Regions from separate parts of the uncultured Dysgonomonas sp. genome, predicted to be linked through region 2. Evidence: riboswitches for the same ligand, from Rfam matches in the RefSeq annotation. Region 2 holds a riboswitch; each other region holds the start of a gene.
The links. A riboswitch is a leader RNA that binds a small molecule or an ion and turns the genes downstream of it on or off. The one in region 2 is predicted to bind cobalamin.

Region 1 (2,278 bases), 290 kb from region 2:
GCGTATTTTTGTAATAGGTCTGGGCAAAAATATCCTTATTCCATACTCGTTCATCATTATCGTCTTTGTAAAAAATTACCGATCCTGGCAGGCCTCTTTCCGAATCCAGATAATTCACCTTGAAATTTAAATTTCCACCTTTACCCAAATTGCCATATAAATTAAGCTCCGTACGCCAGATACTTACATCAGAATTTCTTCTTTTTCGTTCCTCGGTCTGTTCTGCATTTTTATATGTGAATTTATACCTGCCGTCTGCCCGTTCCCATCCGCTGTTAACGGAAATAGAAAATCGCCCGTTAATTTTACGGGCATAGTAAACCATTGGATTTAATAGTCCGAATGATCCCGTTTTGACCCCTGTGTTTAATGTATTCCGCTTAGTGTCGAAAGTAGGTTGTAATGTTGTTATCTGGAGTACTCCGGCGGAAGCATAAGACCTTGCGGATTGAAAAATATCATCGGATTGTCCTATCGATAAAGAAATCATAGAGACATTATCCAGAGAAAAACGGCTTATGTCTATTTGTCCGGATTGTACATTACTCATTGTTATTCCATCATAACTTACTGCTGTATGCTGTGCCCCCATACCTCTGATAGATACCGTTTTCATGCCACCGATACCTCCATAATCTTTTATGCTGACGCCCGAGAATCTGCGTACGGCATCCGATACAGATAATATGCCGATCCGTTCCATTTCAGCGTTGTCTATCACTTGCAGTGGTGTAGTCGAGCGGGCAGCCGACGGTTTTATAAGTGCAGATACTTCTACCTCCGATAGCTTTTGTGTTTCGATACTATCATTTGTTTGCGCCAGTAGAAATGTACCAGCGAAAGAACAAAAAAATAAAAAGGTAGAAAATAAAATTCTCATCTATGCAAAATATATCTTTTAGTATAATTGCAGCATCCGATAAGAACAAAGAAAAAGAAGGGTAGTTAAATTCTTTTACGCATGTTTCTTAAGCCTTATTCCTCGAAAGCTGTCGAAATATTACTTTGCAGGTCTTCTGACTTACTCTTGCTTATATCACCTTCCCATTTTGCAACAGTGGTATTTTGATATAAACATTCCCAGAGCTTACAGCAGCGGGTCTGTTCAGGATTTACACCTGATTCCCTTTTCATCCTTAATGGAACAAAGTAGTGCAAAGATACACAATATTATAGAAGATTTACTTTTTTGCGATAATTATTTGTGAGGAGTATTATAGAGCTTATCAGGAATAAGAGAGAATGTGATATAGAGGAAGAACTCATAAAAATCTCAAATATAAGAGAGGTTGCCTTTCTTATATTTGAGATGGAAGATTATTTTGAAAAAGCAAAACTAAAATTGAAATGTTTTTTTATCTATATTTCAACTTCTGTTTATTAGTCGGTCGGAATATCAATTCGCAGTGCATAAAAATAAGAATTACCTATCCATGTTTCGGATACAGTAGCCGAATTGCCTGCGTTACTGGTGCCAGCCTGTATAATATATTGAGTTTTCTCCTTTATGTTTACATAATGTAATATAAATGGAGTGGCATATGACTTTATACCCGTTCCGGCGGTCTTCTTCTCTGGATTGGCTCCGGCTCTGGATATGGTGGTGTAACTGCTTTGACTCGGTGTTTTTGAAGATAATAATATCCAATGATACATTCCTGTAAGTGAGGCATTCATGTTCGAATTGAATTTAGCAAATATCAGCCATTGTCCGGCAGGCAATTCAAGCATACCGTCAGATACTTGTACTGTGCTACTGGCAAAACCTTTGTTGTTGTTAATTGAAGTTGACTTTACAGTCCCTAAAGGCCTTAATGCGCCCCAGTATGCATCACCTTTATTATTGGCTGTAAGCAGATGTCCTTGATCCTGGGTACCATCTGTATACTGGAACGTTCCGGTCATTCTGGTCCTTCCGCTTTCATTCATACTGAATGTATTGTTATTAATAGATAAGATGGCCGGTCGCATATCTACATACTTTCCTTTTATACTTATAACCGTATCGTTAACCATAAATTCCCGGGCGACGCGTATGTCCACAATCTTATTGTTTACTACAACCATTGTATCATTGATAATAAATTTTGCAGCAGGATTATGCTGTATCTTCAATTCGTTGTTATTCATTTGTACAGTTGTGTTATCATCGAGCTTACCTCCTAGCCATAGCTCTTTGCCATTGGTATCTGTTAAGCCGTTTGCCCCTGATATCTTATTTGACAAAGCTACCCATCTGTTACCATCCCAGAATTCGATAATATTATTCGTTGAATTA
Region 2 (2,278 bases):
TAGCCTAAAAAGCTGATCAGAGGAATATCCAGATTGCGGATAGCATCATAACCTCCACGCTTGAAGGGCGAAACAAGGATAATATCGGGATCGAGAGCCATAACCACTTCGTTGTCAAACTCGCCTTCGATACCGATTTTGCTTGTTTTTCCGGTTTTTAATTGTTCGTTTAGCTGAGGATTGAACAGGAAACGGGTGCTGGTTATCCCTGCTATTTTGTCCACAGCGTCTAATTTGATAAAATTGGAAATTTGCAGGGTGGTCATACATACCACGCTTCTTACGGGGACTTCTATAATCTGGTATCCGGCAGGTATGCCGGTTTTATTTTCCCCTCTTTTCAATAAAGCATATTGATATTTGGTATCGCTTTCCCCGGAAGGATCGTGTATATCCACCAGCTTGTAATTTCCATGTTCGGACACGGTAAAGCCTTTTGCATATTTGATATTTAAAGTATCGTGCGAGCCGAAGATATTGTTGCTGTCTTTCTTATTCGGGTTGCATGCAATGAAGCAGCCAAAAGCAAGCAGGATTATTGAATGGACAAGGATTTTCATATTGGTCTATTTGCGGATTATAATTAGTGAAAAGTAAGGAAATTTACGATTGAGTATTTCTTCTCTATTAGGAGTATAGAACTCCTTGCCTAAAATCCCAACATTCTCAAAATAGTGGAAAGTGACGTCCTGAATATTTTCTAATGCTTCCTTTATTACCTGTTCGCACTGCGAAGTTTTCATTAGTACAACGGTTTTCTCTCTTTTGATCTTTTCTTTCAGGCTGTCTAATGTTATGGTACCCGGAATAACTTCGAGTTCTTCCTCTTGTTTCACAATGTGAATATTGGCCAGAGTGCCACAGGCTATAAATGCAGGCACGCCCGCGATACGGCTGACCGGTATATTCTCCTGTGTAAGATATTCGCTTATGTAGTAAATGGTAGAGTAGAATCCGGCATCTCCTTCGGCTGTAACAGCTATTTTATGTCCGGATTTATACTTATCCGATATTTCTTTCGCCACAGCCTTGTAGCTTTCAATGGCCAGTGAACGGTCTTTGTTCATCGGTACATTGAATGTGTTCAGCTTTGATTCATCGACGCCCAATTGCAATAAGACATCCTTTGCCCTTGAGGACCTTTTTCCTCCGGGAAGGGCGGTTGACGGACAAAATATTAAATCTGCTTCTTGCAGTGTTTTCAAACCTTTCAAGGTTATCAGTTCCGGGTCTCCGGGACCGAGAGATACGAACATAACAGAATCAAACATCTATACAATCCATTTTATTGGAGTTAAAAAATAAGATGCTTTTAGTATAGGAAAAATAGACGAACAGGTACAAATGTTGTCTGTAAGCAGTATTTTAAGCCTAAACCTCGAGCTTTCAACTAATAACGCTTTGGCAGGTTTTCTGACTTGCTCCATCCTTGAACGGCCTTCCCATTTTCAGTAAACAGTTAGCAGTTATCAGTAAACAGTCAAAAAAACTGTTAACTGATTACTGTATCACTGATTACTGTGAAACAGTGGTGTTTGGTATTGTTCAAAGACTTTTTTCAGCAAAATTGTTAACTGATGACTGTTAACTGCTCACTGAAAAGAGCTTACAGCAGCGGGTCTGTTCAGGATTTACACCTGATTCCCTTTTAATTACTCATCCGGTAATGCGGATTTGTAACACCAAAATTTAGTGCAAAGATATGGAATTAAATTTATAAAGATTTATATAATGTAAGTCAAATAACTTTATCTATAAGTAAATGATTGATGTATTCAATAAAATGAAACAAGCGTTCTTTGAAATATTAGAAGCCGACGTTATTCCTCAGGAGAGTCTTACAATAAGAGTAAAAACTGACAGGTGGAAAATATGAAAATATGTCAACTTTGTCAAGTTTTAAGTTGGATACAAAGTTGAAATGAACGAAAAAGCTGACAGATAAAAAATGTGTAAAAGTTGTCAAGTTTGTCAAGTTTTTTGATAAAGGAATTAATGCGTTTCTTGTTAAATTTTAGATTACATGCTGCATCGAAAGTGTGTTATAGTAGAGGAAATTATTAAATCGCGAAAAAATATAGTTAAATTTATATTCCTTATTATGTTTATTTGGTAATATCGTTTAATATCAATATTTTTATACTGTATTTGTTAATTAACTATTATGGCAAAACTTATTATTAATTCCTATGCCGATTTTGAGCAGTATGTAGGAAAGGAACTGGGGACTTCTGATTGGCTGAAAATATCTCAAGACCGCATCAACAAATTTGCAGAA
Region 3 (2,278 bases), 1.8 Mb from region 2:
AGATTCAGGAAGTTAGGGAAGAAACGATGCGCACTCACCTTGCATGCCAGTTGGTATAAATCGTAATTCCGGTCTGTTGGTAAATAGCTTACTCCCCGCTTCTTTTTCCATATCTGTATCGGGAAAATGGCTGTTACTCCGTTGCCCACGCCTTCATCTGTGCTGATTAACAGTTCCCGCATGATGCACCTTCCTTCGGCAGAAGTATCCGTTCCATAATTGATAGAGCTGAATACCACCTGGTTGCCTCCCCGGGAGTGTATGGTGTTCATGTTGTGGATGAAGGCTTCCATCGACTGATGTACACGACTCACAGTACGGTTTATGGCATGCTGGACAATTTTTTCGTCACCCTGTAATCCTGTCAAATTTTTTGATAGGTAATCTTCTATCGGTGTTTCGTAAAGGTGTTTGTAGTCAAGTCCGTTTATCTGTTCCAGCACTTTTATCTCTTCAATAAAGCTGCGCCTGACAAAAGGTGCCAGATAAAAATCGAAAGCAGGGATGGATTGACCGCCATGCATTTCATTCTGGGCTGTTTCCATAGATATACAGCCGAGCATGCTTGCAGTTTCAATACGTTTAGCAGGGCGTGATTCGCCATGTCCGGCATTGAATCCATGTTGAAGTATCTTATCTAGCGGGTGTTGTACGCAGGTGAGGCTTTTGGTCGGATAATAATCCTTGTCATGAATATGTAAATAATTTCGGCGGACGGCTTCTTTTACTTCCGGCAGCAGCAAGTAGTCGTCGACAAAAGGCTTGGTTGTTTCACTCGCGAATTTCATCATCATTCCTGCCGGGGTATCGGCGTTCATATTGGCGTTTTCGCGTGTGATATCGTTCGATTTGGTTTCTATGATTTCGAGAAACATGTCGCGGGTCTTGGCTTTTCGGGCAATACTCCGCTGATCGCGGTAAGCGATATATTTCTTGGCGGCTTCTTTGCGTGGGCTTTTCATCAGCTCCACCTCTACCATGTCCTGAATTTGTTCTACAGTCATTTGTTCGTTTCCCTGGCAAGAAACAAAATCCGTGATGCGTCTTATCAGGGAAGAGTCTTCTCCTTGTTCGGTGTGTAACATGGCTTTGCGAATGGCTGCCATTATCTTTTCTTCATTGAAGCCGACGATGCGTCCGTCTCTTTTTACAACTGTCTGGATCATGGTTGTATTATGTTATAAGTAAAAGAAAGTATTCGACCCGCTTTCGCGTAGTCAATTGTTAATTAATGATACATTGTTTCAATGTAACTGACGGGGAAAGAGAGCAAAATAGGCGAAGAGAGATTAATGATGTAAAGTCACCGCATATCCTATTCTATCGCTTTTCTCCCGAAAGCTACGAATGTATACACGGCAGGTCTTCTGACTCATTTCTCTGCTAGGCGCCTTCCCAATATTCAGTTGTCTGTTAATCAGTGGCGTGAGAGCCTCGCTTTTTCTTGAAATTTACAGCTACGGGGATAGTTCAGGACTTACACCTGATTCCCTTTTCATCCGATTTTATTTCAGAACCGTATATGACAACAAAGGTAAATTATTTTTTTATATGGTTTTCAGAAATGAGATTTATTTATCTTAAAATAATACTGAAGTTTTCCAAAACTAATTTTAAGTTTCATATTATCAGCTAAATAAATTTTGGGTATTGTTGAAAAGTTTTCTAAATGGTATGATTGATTTAAATAAATATACCTTTGTTGAAAACTTTTTTAATAAAAGGATGTACTTGATAAATAATTTTGTATCGAATATTTCTGCAACGGATTATATAACAAATTACAGGGATGTAAGTAAGTTTATCGTATTCTGCAAACAATGCAATAAGTATAATAATTGCTGGGCATGTCCTCCCTATGATTTCGATATGGATGGTTATCTATCCGGCTATGAAAGCGTATATATTATAGGAACGAAGATAAGTCTCTCGGAAAATGTACGGTTGAAATGTGTGGAGGCTGAAATAAGCCGTCGGACAGGTGCTGGGATCATTGCTGATGTAAGGCACGAACTAGATAAGCAGCTATTGAAGCTCGAATCTAAGTATCCGGATAGTAAAGCATTCTTTGCGGGTACTTGCCATCTCTGTCCCGATAACGATTGTACACGGATTAAAGGGCAACTATGCCGCTATCCTGATAAAATACGTCACTCATTAGAATCTTTTGGCTTTGATATCGCGAAAACGACAACGGATTTACTTCACATTGAACTTAAATGGAGCAATAACGGATTATTGCCTGAATATCTGACTCTGGTTAGTGGTTTCTTTACGA

Region 1: linked by a shared signal. The riboswitch ahead of QZL88_RS03765 (TonB-dependent receptor) and the one ahead of cobI (precorrin-2 C(20)-methyltransferase) in region 2 are both predicted to bind cobalamin.
Region 3: linked by a shared signal. The riboswitch ahead of QZL88_RS09800 (anaerobic ribonucleoside triphosphate reductase) and the one ahead of cobI (precorrin-2 C(20)-methyltransferase) in region 2 are both predicted to bind cobalamin.

What each region holds. Positions count from the first base shown of each region.
Region 1 is NZ_LT599032.1:865,475-867,752, reverse strand. Features, by position in the region: gene QZL88_RS03765 (TonB-dependent receptor) at 1-880, opposite strand, end outside; cobalamin riboswitch at 989-1,165, opposite strand; gene QZL88_RS03760 (hypothetical protein) at 1,381-2,278, opposite strand, start outside.
Region 2 is NZ_LT599032.1:571,292-573,569, reverse strand. Features, by position in the region: gene QZL88_RS02525 (ABC transporter substrate-binding protein) at 1-560, opposite strand, end outside; gene cobI (precorrin-2 C(20)-methyltransferase) at 567-1,271, opposite strand; cobalamin riboswitch at 1,386-1,702, opposite strand; gene QZL88_RS02515 (MaoC family dehydratase) at 2,165-2,278, shown strand, end outside.
Region 3 is NZ_LT599032.1:2,381,880-2,384,157, reverse strand. Features, by position in the region: gene QZL88_RS09800 (anaerobic ribonucleoside triphosphate reductase) at 1-1,166, opposite strand, end outside; cobalamin riboswitch at 1,340-1,536, opposite strand; gene QZL88_RS09795 (DUF2284 domain-containing protein) at 1,726-2,278, shown strand, end outside.